Linked DNA regions of Plantactinospora sp. BC1. The protein of the gene in region 1 interacts with the protein of each later gene in a pairwise test. Links are inferred from orthologs where the notes say so. Each region holds a gene or a part of one and is shown in the gene's direction. Other genes may lie near its edges.

Region 1 (7,201 bases):
GCCACCGGGCGGGCCGGCCGGTAGGTGGCGGCCAGCGCGCCCTGGGTGAGGGTGGCCCCGGACTGTGCCACCGGGGCGGGCGGCCGGGGTGCGGCGCCGAACGGCTGGGCCTTGCCGGCGGCAGCCGACGCCGGCATCGCGGCCGGGGACATCGGCCCGCCGGCCGCCCTCGCCCGGACCGGTTCGCCGCCCCGGCCGCCCTGCTGCTCCAGCCGGCCCACCGGCTCCGCCTGGTGGAGATACCACGGCTCCAGCTCCGGCAGCTCGGTGCCGGTCGCCGGGCGGGCGGTGGAGAGCAGCAGTTCACACTCGGGCCAGTCCTCCCCGGTGCGCTGGCTGACCAGCCCGAACCAGGTGAGCGTCAGGGTCTCCTCGACCAGCCGGAGGTCGTACGAGGAGGTCCAGCCGGCGCCCTCCACCACGTACGACAGCTCGAGCTGGACCTCGGCGGAGCGCTCGGATCCGTCCGGCTCGTCGTCGCCGTCGGGCTCGATCCGCAGGGTCACCTCGGCGGCCAGCCGGTCCGGCGACCGCCGGCCGGAGAGCGCGGCGATCTCCCGCTCGACGGCGGCCAGCCGTTCCCGGGCCTCCTCCTGCTGGCGGGACAGTTCCCGGCGGCGGGCCTGGCTCGCGGCGGTCTGCTCGGCCACCGAGTCGGTGAAACCGGCGACGTCGCCCGGGGTGGCGTCCCCGGCGGCGAGGGCCCGGGCGTAGCTGGCCCCGGCCCGCTGGGTGAGCAGCGCCAGGAAGTCGGCGCGCTGCTGCTCGACGGCTTCGGCGTCGGCCAGCCCGGCCAGTTCGGCGGTGATGTCGCGACGCCGCTGCGCGAGTTCGGCGGCGGTCCCCTCGGTGGCCCGGGGCAGCACCTCGGTCGACACGTCCACCCCGAGTACGGTCGCCGGGCCGCGCCCGCCGACCCGCAGCGAGTCGCGGAGCAGGCCGAGCGGCAGTGGTCCGATCCCTATCCGGTGCTCACCGGGCGGGAGCTGGAGATCGGTCCGGCGGGTCACCCGGGCCCGGTCCGGATAGACCGTCACGGCGACGATCGGCGCGTCGATTCGGGATGGGGTCATCGCGCGAGGCTACCGATCCGCCGCCACACCGGGCTGTCCCGAGGTTTCCTCCGGTCCGGCAGGAGAACCGGTCAGCCCGGCAGGAAGGAGAACCGGACCTGGCGGGTGGCGTTGTCGCCGTTCGGGTCGACGAGGCAGATCGACTGCCAGGTGCCGAGCGCGAGCCGGCCGTCGAGTACCGGCAGGGTCGCGTACGGCGGCAGGAAGGCGGGCAGGACGTGGTCCCGGCCGTGTCCCGGTGAGCCGTGCCGGTGCCGCCAGCGGTCGTCGGTGGGGAGCAGTTCGTCCACGGCGGTCAGCAGGTCGTCGTCGGAACCGGCCCCGGTCTCGATGATCGCCAGCCCGGCGGTGGCGTGCGGGACGAAGACGTGCAGCAGCCCGTCGCCCCGGCCGGCGAGGAACTGCTCGGCCTCCCGGGTGATGTCCCGGACCACGGGCCGGGAACCGGTCCGAATGGTGATCACCTCACTCTGCATCCACCCAGTCTCCCCGAGCCGGCGGCGGCAGGTCGGGGCGGCCCGCTTTCCGCCCCGCCGCGCGATCCTGGAATTCCTGAGGTGAAAACGACCTGTTGCCGGAAAGTTACCGCCTGGTACCTGTGTCGCGCGTCGCCTCTGCCGGGTCTAGAGGTGACGGAGCCAGGCATGAGGGGGCAGGATGGCGCTAGAGACCTATCCCACACACAACCTAGGGAACGCCTGTGGCCACGGAACGCAAGCGCCCGGTGATCAGCGACGGCCTACCGAGCCAGCTTCCGGACATCGACCCCGAAGAGACCAGCGAGTGGGTCGAGTCGCTTGACGGTGTCATTGACGAGCGCGGTGCCAAACGCGCCCGCTACGTCATGCTGCGCCTGCTGGAGCGGGCCAGGGAGCGCCAGGTCGGGGTGCCGCCCCTGACCACCACCGACTACCTCAACACGATCCCGCCGGAGCAGGAACCCTGGTTCCCGGGGGACGAGCACATCGAGCGGCGGATCCGGGCGTACATCCGGTGGAACGCCGCCATGCTGGTGCACCGGGCGCAGCGGCCGGAGATCGGCGTGGGCGGGCACATCTCCACCTACGCCAGCTCGGCGTCGCTCTACGAGGTCGGGTTCAACCACTTCTTCCGGGGCAAGAACCACCCGGGCGGCGGCGACCAGATCTTCTACCAGGGCCACGGCTCCCCCGGCATGTACGCCCGGGCGTACCTGGAGGGGCGGCTCACCGAGGACCAGCTCGACGGCTTCCGGCAGGAGCTGTCGCACCCGGGTGGCGGCCTGCCGTCGTACCCGCACCCTCGGCTGATGCCGGACTTCTGGGAGTTCCCCACCGTCTCGATGGGGCTCGGCGGGATCAACGCGATCTACCAGGCCCGGTTCAACCGCTACCTGCACCACCGGGGCATCAAGGACACCTCCCAGCAGCACGTCTGGGCGTTCCTCGGCGACGGTGAGATGGACGAGGTCGAGTCGCTCGGCGCGATCGGCGCGGCCGCCCGCGAGGAGCTGGACAACCTCACCTTCGTGATCAACTGCAACCTGCAACGGCTGGACGGGCCGGTGCGGGGCAACGGCAAGGTGATCCAGGAGCTGGAGGCGTTCTTCCGGGGCGCCGGCTGGAACGTGATCAAGGTGGTCTGGGGCCGGGAGTGGGACCCGCTGCTCGCCGCGGACACCGACGGCGCGCTGGTCAACCTGATGAACACCACGCCGGACGGCGACTACCAGACCTACAAGGCGGAGTCCGGGGCGTACGTCCGGGAGCACTTCTTCGGCCGCGACCCGCGCACCCGCAAGATGGTCGAGGGGCTCTCCGACGACGAGATCTGGAACCTCAAGCGGGGCGGGCACGACTACCGCAAGCTCTACGCGGCGTACAAGGCGGCGGTCGAGCACACCGGCCAGCCGACGGTGATCCTGGCGAAGACGATCAAGGGCTGGACCCTGGGGTCGAGCTTCGAGGGCCGCAACGCCACGCACCAGATGAAGAAGCTCACCCTGGACGACCTGAAGAGCTTCCGCGACCGCCTCTACCTGGACATCCCCGACTCGGCGCTGGAGCCCAACCCCTACCTGCCGCCGTACTACCACCCGGGCGAGAAGTCCGAGGAGGCGGAATACCTGCGCGAGCGGCGCCAGCAGCTCGGCGGCTACTTGCCGAGCCGGCGTACGGAGTGGGCGCCGCTGCCGGTGCCGGGCAGCGAGCGCTTCGCCGACGTCAAGAAGGGCTCCGGCAAGCAGAAGATCGCCACCACCATGGCCTTCGTCCGGCTGCTCAAGGACGTGATGAAGGACCGCGAGTTCGGCAAGCGGTTCGTGCCGATCATCCCGGACGAGGCGCGGACCTTCGGGATGGACTCGCTCTTCCCGACCCAGAAGATCTACTCGCCGCACGGCCAGAAGTACACCTCGGTCGACCGGGAGCTGTTCCTGTCGTACAAGGAGTCGACCAGCGGGCAGATCCTGCACGAGGGGATCAACGAGGCCGGTTCGGTGGCCTCGTTCACCGCCGCCGGTTCGTCGTACGCCACGCACGGCGAGCCGATGATCCCGCTGTACATCTTCTACTCGATGTTCGGCTTCCAGCGCACCGGCGACGCGTTCTGGGCGGCGGCCGACCAGATGGCCCGGGGCTTCGTGCTCGGCGCCACCGCCGGCCGGACCACGCTCAACGGCGAGGGCCTGCAACACGAGGACGGCCACTCGCACCTGATCGCCGCGACCAACCCGGCCGTGGTGGCGTACGACCCGGCGTTCGCGTTCGAGATCGCGCACATCTTCGAGAACGGCCTGCACCGGATGTACGGCGAGCGGCCGGAGAACGTCTTCTACTACCTGACCGTCTACAACGAGCCGATCCTCCAGCCGGTGGAGCCGGAGAACGTGGACGTGGAGGGGCTGCTCAAGGGGATCTACAAGTACTCGCCGGCGGGGTCGGTCGGCGGGCAGGACGGCGGCGACGCGCCCCGGGCCAACATCCTCGCCTCGGGCACCGGCATGCAGTGGGCGCTCAAGGCGCAGAACCTGCTGGCCCAGGACTGGGGGGTGGCGGCCGACGTCTGGTCGGTCACCTCCTGGACCGAGCTGCGCCGGGACGCGGTGGAGTGCGAGGAGTACAACCTCCTGCACCCGGGCGACGAGCCTCGGGTGCCGTACGTACAGCGCAAGCTGGCCGACGCCGACGGACCGGTGGTGGCGGTCAGTGACTGGATGCGGGCGGTACCGGACCTGATCTCGCGGTGGATCCCCGGCGACTACACCTCGCTCGGCACCGACGGTTTCGGGCTCTCGGACACCCGGCACGCGCTGCGCCGGCACTTCCACGTGGACGCCGAGTCGGTGACCGTGGCGACGCTGCGCCAGCTGGCGCGGCGCGGCGTGGTGCCGGCGTCGGTGCCGGCCGAGGCCGCGAAGAAGTACGCGATCGACGACATCGCGGCGGCACCGGTGGGCGAGACCGGCGGGGACTCCTGACGGTTCCGCACTGATCGGCAGCCTGGGGGGCGGGCCGTCGCCGTCGCGACGTCCCGCCCCTCAGCCGACGGTGGCCAGCCCGGTGAGCCGGGCGAGCGAGCCCTCCAGGTCGGCACCGACCCGACGCATCCCCCAGCGCAGCAGCGCCCCGCTGACCGGACCGGCGGGCCAACGGACCATGATCAGGCGTACCGAGGTGCCGTCCTCCTCGGGTGCCAGTTCGACGTAGACCTCGGTGCGGGCCTCGGCCCGGGCCCCGGAGCCCTCGGCCCGCTCGCGCCAGGCGATCAGGGTCGGCTCCTGGTACGCGATCACCTCGGCGTCCATCGCCCGTCCGGCCGCGTGCACCCGCTGGCGGCGGCCGATGCCCTCCCCGGAGAGCACCTCCGCCTGTCGTACCCCGGCCAGCCAGCCCGGCAGGTGTTCGGCCCGCTGAACGAGGTCCCACACCGCCTCGATCGGTGCGGACACCCGCGTGCTGCGTTCGATGAGCATCATCCTCAGTCGCCTCCATTGCGGACAACCCGTGACCATTGGCAGCTTATTCACGATTACGGACGAAAACGGACGATTAGCCACCGACACGCCGGGGGAAACTACCGCCGTGGGATTCGCCAGCCCGGAGCACCCGTGGAACCGGACGACGGGAAACCTGGTGGCGGGCCGCCCGGGGGCCGTGCGTAGGCTGGAGGCCGTGACGGTACGCGTACGCTTTGCCCCCTCCCCGACTGGAATGTTCCACGTCGGAGGCGCCCGCTCGGCCCTGCAAAACTGGATCTTCGCCAAGCAGCAGGGCGGCGTTTTCGTGCTGCGCGTCGAGGACACCGACGCGGCCCGCAACCGGCCGGAATGGATCGAGGGCATCCTCTCCGCACTGGACTGGATCGGGATCGCCCGGGGCAGCTACGAGGGACCGTACTTCCAGTCCGCGAACGCGGGCGAGCACCGCGACGCCGCGACCCGGCTGCACCGCGCCGGCCGGGCGTACTACTGCGACTGCACCCGGGAGGCGATCCAGGCCCGCACCGGCTCGCAGTACCAGGGCTACGACGGCTTCTGCCGCGACCGCGGCCTGGAGGCGGCACCGGGACGCGCCCTGCGCTTCCGCACCCCCGACGAGGGCGAGACGGTGGTCGTCGACCTGATCCGCGGCGAGCCGACCTTCGAGAACAGGCTGATCGAGGACTTCGTGATCGCCCGGGGCGACGGCTCGCCGGTCTTCCTGCTGGCCAACGTCGTGGACGACCTCACCATGGGCATCACGCACGTGATCCGGGCCGAGGAGCACCTGCCGAACACCCCCAAGCAGCAGCTCCTCTGGGACGCGCTCGGGGTCAAGCCGCCGATCTGGGCCCACGTGCCGGTGGTGGTCAACGAGAAGCGCCAGAAGCTCTCCAAGCGGCGCGACAAGGTGGCCCTGGAGGCGTACCGGGACGAGGGCTACCTCGCCGACGCGATGCGCAACTACCTGATGCTGCTCGGCTGGGCGCCCTCGGGCGACCGGGAGATCGTGCCCTGGTCGGTGATCGAGTCCGAGTTCCGGCTCGCCGAGGTGAACCCGTCACCCGCCTTCTTCGACGAGAAGAAGCTGCGGGCCTTCAACGGCGAGTACATCCGGGCGCTGTCCGTCGACGAGTTCGTCGCGGCCTGCCAGCCGTGGCTGACCGGTACCGACACCATCGCCCCGCCGCCGTGGCAGCCGGCCGAGTTCGACCCGGCCGCGTTCGCCGCCGTGGCGCCGCTGGCACAGACCCGGATCGCCGTACTCAGCGAGATCGTGCCGAACGTCGACTTCCTCTTCCTGGACTCGCCGCTGATCGACGAGGCGGCCTGGGCGAAGGCCATGAAGGAGGGTTCCGCCGAACTGCTCGACGAGGCGATCGCCGCCTTCGAGGCCCTGCCGGAGTGGGCGGCCGAGCCGCTGAAGGCGACCCTGGAGGAGGTCGGCGCCCGCCGGGGGCTGAAGCTCGGCAAGGCGCAGGCGCCGGTCAGGGTGGCCGTGACGGGGCGCGGCGTCGGGCTGCCGCTCTTCGAGTCGCTGGCCGTACTCGGCCGGGAGCGTAGCCTCAGCCGGCTCCGCGCGGCCCGCCTCCGGCTGGTCTGACCGACGCTTCGGCTGCTCGGATCGACGCTCCGGCTGCTCGGATCGACGCTTCGGCTGGTCCGACGGAGGCAGCGCCTCAGTTCGCCGAACCCTGGCGGCCCGATCCCCGGCGGCGGAGCAGTACCGCGCCGGCCAGCGCGGCCAGCGCCAGCACGGCACCGGCGAGCCAGGGCCACCATCCCGGCCCCGACGAGTCGGCGGCCGGGCTCAACGGCTCCGCCTCGGCCGGTGACGGCGGAGCGGCCGGTGCGGAACCGACCGGAGCGGTCGGGGTGGGCACGGCGGCCGTCGGCGAGGCGGTCGGGGTGGCGCCCACGGTGAGGGTGAACCGGACCTCCCCCTTGACCGGGTGCCCGTCGCCGGAGGCGACCCGGTACCGGACGATGTAGAGCCCGGCGGCCCCCGGCCGGACCGGCACGGTGACCCGGGGGCCGGAGAAGACCGGCTTTCCCGCCGCCGCGTCGACGTTGTCCGGGCCGGTTAGCGTGACCCTTGTGGTACCGGGGTCGAGCTTGTTCAGGAAGGTCAGCCGCACGGTGGCCGGCGCCTTGCCGAGCCGGGCGCCGT
Region 2 (6,723 bases), 5.3 Mb from region 1 along the record:
TTTTCGTCGCTGGTTCGTCGAATCCACTTTGTACACTCGGCACACCGAGTCGAAGCGTCGCGGCAACCAGGAGTTGGTTGACGGCGTTTTGCGGTGAAAAGTACCCTGTTTCTGCTTCGCGTGCGCGAGGCGTTCGCACGCTCCCGGAAGGTAGGTCAGCAGCATGTTCGACGACCTCGTAGAAGAGATTCAGGAAGATCTCGACGAGCTGGAGGACGCCTTGGAGGACGTCGGCCTCGACGTCGAAATCGACGGCAACTAACCCCGCTCAAGAACTCGGCGATCTTGGCGAGTTATGGCGCGTAGCAAACCATAAGTCGCCAAGAATCTTGGCGCGTCTGATGTCGCGGCGGCGCCGACTACGGCGCGCCGGGCTGGAAGGAGCCGGGGCCGGGGCGGGATGGCGGCACGGATCGGCCCCGCACCAGCCAGGGCTTGGCGATGCGGGGCCGAGGGCGTACGCGGGGGTCAGACCCGGGCGCGGCGGGCCAGGCGTTCCGGGTCGAGGATGATGATGCTCTTGCCGTCCAGCCGCAGCCAGCCCCGCGAGGCGAAGTCGGCCAGCGCCTTGTTGACGGTCTCTCGGGAGGCGCCGACGAGCTGGGCGATCTCCTCCTGGGTCAGGTCGTGGGTTACCCGGAGTACGCCGCCGTCCCGGGTGCCGAACCGGCCCGCCATCTGGAGCAGGTTCTTCGCCACCCGGCCGGGCACGTCGGTGAAGATCAGGTCGGCCAGGTTGTCGTTCGTCCGGCGCAGCCTGCGGGCGAGTACCCGGAGCAACTGCTCGGCGATCTCCGGCCGGTTGTTCAGCCACGGCCGCAGCGCCTGCTTGCGCAACCGGGCGAGCCGGGTGTCGATCACGGCGGTGGCGGTCGCCGTACGCGGACCGGGGTCGAAGAGCGAAAGCTCGCCGACCATGTCGGACGGGCCCATCACGGCGATCAGGTTCTGCCGGCCGTCAGCGGCCCGGCGACCGACCTTGATCTTGCCGCTCAGGACGATGTAAAGGCTGTCGCCCGGTTCGCCCTCGTTGAAGACGATCTCGCCCTTTCGGACCTCGAGCGTCTCCATGTCCTTCGCGAGTGCCTCGGCAGCCTCGGGGTCCACGCCCTGGAAGATCCCGCTCCGAGCCAACACCTCGTCCATCGCGCACCTCCGCCCACGCGAGCCGCCCGCGGCCGGGTTCCGGCCGGTGATCGGCGCGCCCGCCAAGTCTAGGCGCATGTGAAGAGTAATCGGAGGAGCACCCCTGGAATCTTGATCCGGTGCCGGTACCCGTAACCCCGGATGACCCGGGGGTACGCCCGGTTTGACGCCTGCCGTGTCCGCCCGGGCGAGTCTCCGGCCCCCACCGGGCCCAGGTCGTCATCGCCGGACGGTCACCTGGACACCAGGCGCGTTATCGGTCCTCGGTAACGCCCCTGGTGTCCAGGTCGATGGTGAGGCGCCTGTCGGACCGGACCGCGAACCAGGGAGGTCGGGGCCGGACCGTAGGGTCGGGCGGTGCTGCGCGAACTGGAGCTGACCTACCGGGTCGAGGACGGGCGGGAGGCTCCGCTGCTGGTCTGGCGGCTCGACCGGCCCGCGCTGGCGATCAGCTCCGGCCCGCTCGGTGGCGGGATCGGGGTACGGCACTGGGTGGTCAACGCGACCGTGCCGATGTCGTACCGCCGGGACGACCCGGACGCCCACCTCGGTGAGCTGGCCGAGCGGCTCGGCCTGCGCGGACCCGGGGTCGGACTGCTCACCGGCGTCGACGTCGCGGAGGTGGTGGCCGCCGACGACCACGGTGTCCGGATCTGGGCCACCGTCGGTCTCGGTGCCCCGATCTGGGCCGCAGACGTCTCGGCGCCGCCACCCGAACCCGCCACCGCGCCCGATCCCCGCGCGACGGTGCACCCTGCCGGCCCGGCCGGTCCCGCCAGCACGGCGGTGCAGCACGTCGGCACGGTCAACATCGTCGCGCTGCTGCCGGAGCGCCTCGGCGACGCCGCCCTGGTCAACGCCGTCGCGACGATCACCGAGGCGAAGGCGCAGGCGCTGCGCGAGTTGGGCCTGCCCGCCACCGGTACCGCCACCGACGCGGTGACCGTGCTCTGCCCGCCGGACGGCCCCGCCGAACCGTACGGGGGTCCACGGTCGCGCTGGGGTGCCCCGCTGGCCCGCGCCGCCTGCCGGGCGGTACGTGAAGGCGGGGCCCGACCGACCGTCCCCTGGTCACAGCGGTGAACGCCGCCGCGCCCGGGTCGGCCGGGTGACGCCGCCGCTGTAGCCGGCGTGACTTTAGCCGGCGACGGTAGCCGGCGCGCCGGCCGGTCGTGGATGCGCGACGTGCCGGTCGTGGATGCGTGACGGGTCGGTCGTGGGTGGTCGGGGCCGGCGGTGGAGTCGCCCGTTCGGGGGAGCACGGACGGGCGGCGGGAGAACATCGGCCGGTCGACGGTCGCTCCCGTCGCCCGATCCCGGTACTGTCACCGGGCGATGTACGACACCGAGCCGACCACACCCAAGTCCCGCCGGGCGCCCCGCAGCGCCGGCCGGACCGCCCTCGTCGTGACCGCGGTCCTCGCCGTACTCCTCGGTACCGGGGTGGCGGCGGTGGCCGCGTTCAACATGTTCGGCGGCGACGATCAGGCCGGGCCGCAGGCCGGGCCGAGCGCCGCCGGTTCGGCCTCGGCCGCCCCGTCGCCGACCGGTGAACCGGCACCCAAGGTCATCTCCATGTCCGCCACCGGGGACATCGTGATGGGCAACGCTCCGGGGCGGCTGCCGGCCAATGGTGGCAAGGGCTTCTTCAACTCGGTCAAGAAGGCGCTCGCCGCCGATCTGGTGATGGGCAACCTCGAGGAGCCGCTGACCGACGACACCGGTACCTCCAAGTGCGGCGCCAACTCCACCCGCTGCCACCAGTTCCGGGCTCCGCCGTCGTACGCCGGGCACCTCAAGGAGGCCGGCTTCGAGCTGCTCAACCAGGCCAACAACCACGGGTACGACTACGGCAAGGCCGGTTACGAGAACACCCAGGAGGCCCTGGAGAAGTACGGCCTCCAGCACACCGGCGCGCCCAACCAGATCACCGTGGTCGACGTCGAGGGCGTCAAGGTGGCGGTGGCCGGCTTCTCGTCGTACGCCTGGTCGAACAGCCTGACCAACATCAGCTCGGCGAAGAAGGTGATCCAGAAGGCCGCCACCATGGCGGACCTGGTCGTCGTGCAGGTGCACATGGGCGGCGAGGGCTCGGAGAAGACCCGGGTCCGTCCCGGCACGGAGATGTTCCTCGGCGAGAACCGGGGCGACCCGATCAAGTTCTCGCACTCGATGATCGACGCGGGTGCCGACCTGGTCGTCGGGCACGGGCCGCACGTGATGCGGGCGCTGGAGTTCTACAAGGGCCGGCTGATCGCGTACAGCCTCGGCAACTTCGCCGGTGGCGAGGGGACGCTCAGCAACAACGGCCGGCTCGGCTGGGGAGCGGTGCTCAAGGTCTCGCTGACCGCCGAGGGCGAGTGGGCGGGCGGGCAGCTCGTCTCGACGTACATGAACGGCGCGGGCAGGCCGACGATGGACTCACAGCGGCGCGCCGCCGGTCTCGTCCGGGACCTGTGCAGGTCCGACTTCCCGAAGACCGGCGCTCGGGTGGCTGCGGACGGCAAGATCACGCCGCCGGCCGCCGCGAGCTGAGGCGCGGCGCTGGGCCCTGAGGCCGGGCGGCGAGGAGCCTGAGGCGAGCGGGGCCGCGTGCCGGTCCGGCGCGTGCCGGGGTGGCGGGATGCCGGGGGGGGCTTTCCCAGGGTTCGGCCGGGGCGGGCTCCCCCGGGTCGATGTCGGCGCCGCGACGTAGGCTGGCCGGCGTGAGTGCCACTGACGACTCCGCGCAGACCGGAGTCGGAGTCGCGCCCGGCGAGGCGACCCGGGCGATCCGGACGGCGCGGCCGACCCGCCGTACCGTCGAATCAGAGCTGGGCCGCAAGCGGCGGGCCCGGCGGATCGGCCGGGTGCTGACCGAGACGCACCCCGACGCCCACTGCGAGCTCAACCACCAGGGTCCGCTGCAACTGGCGGTGGCGACCATCCTCTCCGCGCAATGCACCGACCAGCGGGTCAACGAGGTGACGCCGAAGCTGTTCGCCCGCTATCCGACGGCGGCCGACTACGCCGGGGCGGACCGGGCCGAGCTGGAGGAGATGATCCGGCCCACCGGGTTCTTCCGGAACAAGACCAATTCTCTGATCAACCTCGGTCGCCAGCTCGTCGAGCGGTACGACGGCCAGGTGCCCCGCCGGATCGAAGACCTGGTGACCCTGCCCGGGATCGGCCGCAAGACCGCCAACGTCATCCTCGGCAACGCCTTCGGGGTGCCCGGGATAACCGTCGACACCCATTTCGACCGGTTGATGCACCGCTGGGAGCTGACCACCGAAACCGATCCGGTCAAGATCGAGCACGCCGTCGGTGCGCTCTACGAGCGGCGCGACTGGACCATGCTCTCGCACCGGGTGATCTTCCACGGCCGGCGGGTCTGCCACGCCCGCAAGCCGGCCTGCGGTGCCTGCACCCTGGCCCGGCTCTGCCCCTCCTACGGACTCGGCCCGACCGACCCGGCCGCCGCCGCGAAACTGCTCAAGGGTCCCCGGGCCCGGGAGCTGGCGGTGCAGGCCGGGGTCGATCCCGACCTGGTGCCGGCGACCGCCGCCGCCGGCGACACCCCGTGAAGCGGCTGACACTCGGCGGGCCGCTGCTGGCACTGCTGCTGCTCGGCACCGCCTGCACCGGCCGGAACGCGGAGCCGGAGACCGGACCGGCGCCGGTCGGGCAGAACGCCACGACGACCGCCTTCACCGACTGCGCCGCGCTGACCACCCCGGCCGGCACATCCGGCACAACCAACGCCTCGCCCGGCACGTCCGGCACCCCGGCCAACACAACCAGCACCCCAGCCGGCACGTCCGGCACAACCAGCGCCCCGTCCGGCACAACCAGCGCCCCGGCCGGCACAACCAGCGCCTCGGCGGGCACGCCCGGCACCCCGGTGGGCACGCCCGGCGCGACAGCGGCAGCGGGACGGTCGTTGCCGGCGCTGGAGCTGCCCTGCTTCGTCGGGGCCGGCGAGGTCGCCGTGGCCGAGCTGCGCGGGCCGGCCGTACTCAACCTCTGGGCCTCGTGGTGCGCGCCGTGCCGCAAGGAGCTGCCCGCGTTCCAGCGGCTCGCCGACCGGGCCGGCGACCGGCTCCGGGTGGTCGGGGTGAACAGCGGGGACTCGCGCCCCGCCGCCCAGTCGATCGGCGAGGACTTCGGGCTGGAGTTTCCCAACCTCTACGACCGGGACAAGAAGCTGCTGACCGGGCTGGGTGGTCGGGCGGTACTGCCGGTCACGCTCTTCGTGGACGCCGAGGGGCGGATCCGGCACCGGGACGAGACGGGCGCCCTCGACGACGCCGAGCTGGTCACGCTCGTCCGGCGGCACCTGGGGGTGGCGGTGCCGTCGTGACCGAGCACGAGCTTCCGGCATGGTGCGAGCCGCTGCTCACCCGGGTCCGGTCGGCCCGCACCGAGGATTTCACCCGGGTACGCACCCCGGCCAACGGCGGGCGGGACAGTGCCGTACTGGTGCTCCTCGGCGAGCAGCCCGAGCACGGGCTCGACGTACTGATCCTGCAACGGGCCGCGACCCTGCGTACCCATGCCGGGCAGCCGGCCTTTCCGGGCGGGGCGCGCGATCCGGAGGACGAGGACGCGGCGGCGACCGCCCTGCGGGAGGCGCACGAGGAGGTCGGCCTCGATCCGACCAGCGTCACCGTGCTGGCGCAACTGCCCCGGCTGTGGATTCCGGTCAGCGACTTCGTCGTCACCCCGGTACTCGCCTGGTGGCACCGGCCCCATCCGGTGCACTCGCGGGAGCCGGCCGAGGTGGCGCACGTTGCCCGGCTGCCGATCGCCGAACTCGTCGACCCGGCCAACCGGGTCCGGGTACGCCATCCCAGCGGCTGGATCGGGCCGGCCTTCCAGTCCCGGGGCATGCTGGTCTGGGGGTTCACCGCAGGGGTGCTCGCCACGCTGTTGGAGATGGCCGGCTGGGCGCGACCCTGGCCGCAGGACCGGATTCTCGACCTGCCGCCGACGAGTCCGCCGCCGGGTTCCGCGCCCGGCATCGAGGAGGCCGACGAGGCCGACGAAGCCGACGAGCTGACCCGGCCGACGACACCCTCCTGACCCGGGAATCCGACGAGGCGAGCCGTGCGGGGCGCCTGCGGCGGGGAGTGGTGCCAGGCACCGATTCGGCGGTAAGCGTCGGTGGCCCAGGCCATTCCCAGTTCTCCCCCGTACCCTGAACGGGTGTCGGTGGTGGATGTCGTTCTGATCCTGCTCATGTTGCTGTTCGCGATCAGCGGCTACCGGCAGGGATTCGTCATCGGTCTGCTCTCCTTCACCGGCTTCTTCGGCGGCGCACTGATCGGGTTGCAGGTCGGTCCGCTGCTCGCGGAGCAGTTCACCAGCAACTCGACCCGGGTAGTGGTCGCGCTGGCCTCGATCTTCGGCCTGGCGGTGCTCGGCCAGGCGCTCGCCGGCTGGCTCGGCTCACACCTGCGGCACGCCATCACCAGCCAGGCCGGCCGGACGGCCGACGACGTCGGCGGGGCGGTGGTCTCGCTGCTCGCCGTACTCCTGGTGGCCTGGCTGGTGGCCGTACCGCTGGCCTCCTCCTCGCTGCCAGGGCTGGCCAGC

Evidence for each region.
Region 2: the proteins of aceE (region 1) and nth interact in binary tests that used the Escherichia coli proteins (3 or more experiments, as listed by UniProt). The link is inferred for Plantactinospora sp. BC1 from one-to-one orthologs.

What each region holds. Positions count from the first base shown.
Region 1 is NZ_CP028158.1:7,686,768-7,693,968, forward strand. What follows is about bases 1,439-4,730. They hold aceE (pyruvate dehydrogenase (acetyl-transferring), homodimeric type), read left to right. Parts: upstream 1,439-1,773; coding sequence 1,774-4,530; downstream 4,531-4,730. Other genes in these bases: C6361_RS33745 (YjbQ family protein), read right to left, coding at 1,439-1,549; C6361_RS33755 (SRPBCC family protein), read right to left, coding at 4,591-4,730. Outside these bases: C6361_RS33740 (DUF4139 domain-containing protein), read right to left, coding at 1-1,073; more of C6361_RS33745, read right to left, coding at 1,145-1,438; more of C6361_RS33755, read right to left, coding at 4,731-5,028; gltX (glutamate--tRNA ligase), read left to right, coding at 5,225-6,634; C6361_RS33765 (copper resistance CopC family protein), read right to left, coding at 6,711-7,201. UniProt on the Escherichia coli protein: Component of the pyruvate dehydrogenase (PDH) complex, that catalyzes the overall conversion of pyruvate to acetyl-CoA and CO(2).
Region 2 is NZ_CP028158.1:2,372,189-2,378,911, forward strand. What follows is about bases 2,968-5,781. They hold nth (endonuclease III), read left to right. Parts: upstream 2,968-3,851; coding sequence 3,852-4,712; downstream 4,713-5,781. Other genes in these bases: C6361_RS10010 (CapA family protein), read left to right, coding at 2,968-3,681; C6361_RS38130 (TlpA disulfide reductase family protein), read left to right, coding at 4,709-5,488; C6361_RS10025 (CoA pyrophosphatase), read left to right, coding at 5,485-5,781. In the rest of the region: C6361_RS10000 (Crp/Fnr family transcriptional regulator), read right to left, coding at 469-1,146; C6361_RS10005 (adenosylcobinamide amidohydrolase), read left to right, coding at 1,504-2,229; more of C6361_RS10010, read left to right, coding at 2,614-2,967; more of C6361_RS10025, read left to right, coding at 5,782-6,210; C6361_RS10030 (MarP family serine protease), read left to right, coding at 6,334-6,723. UniProt on the Escherichia coli protein: DNA repair enzyme that has both DNA N-glycosylase activity and AP-lyase activity. The DNA N-glycosylase activity releases various damaged pyrimidines from DNA by cleaving the N-glycosidic bond, leaving an AP (apurinic/apyrimidinic) site.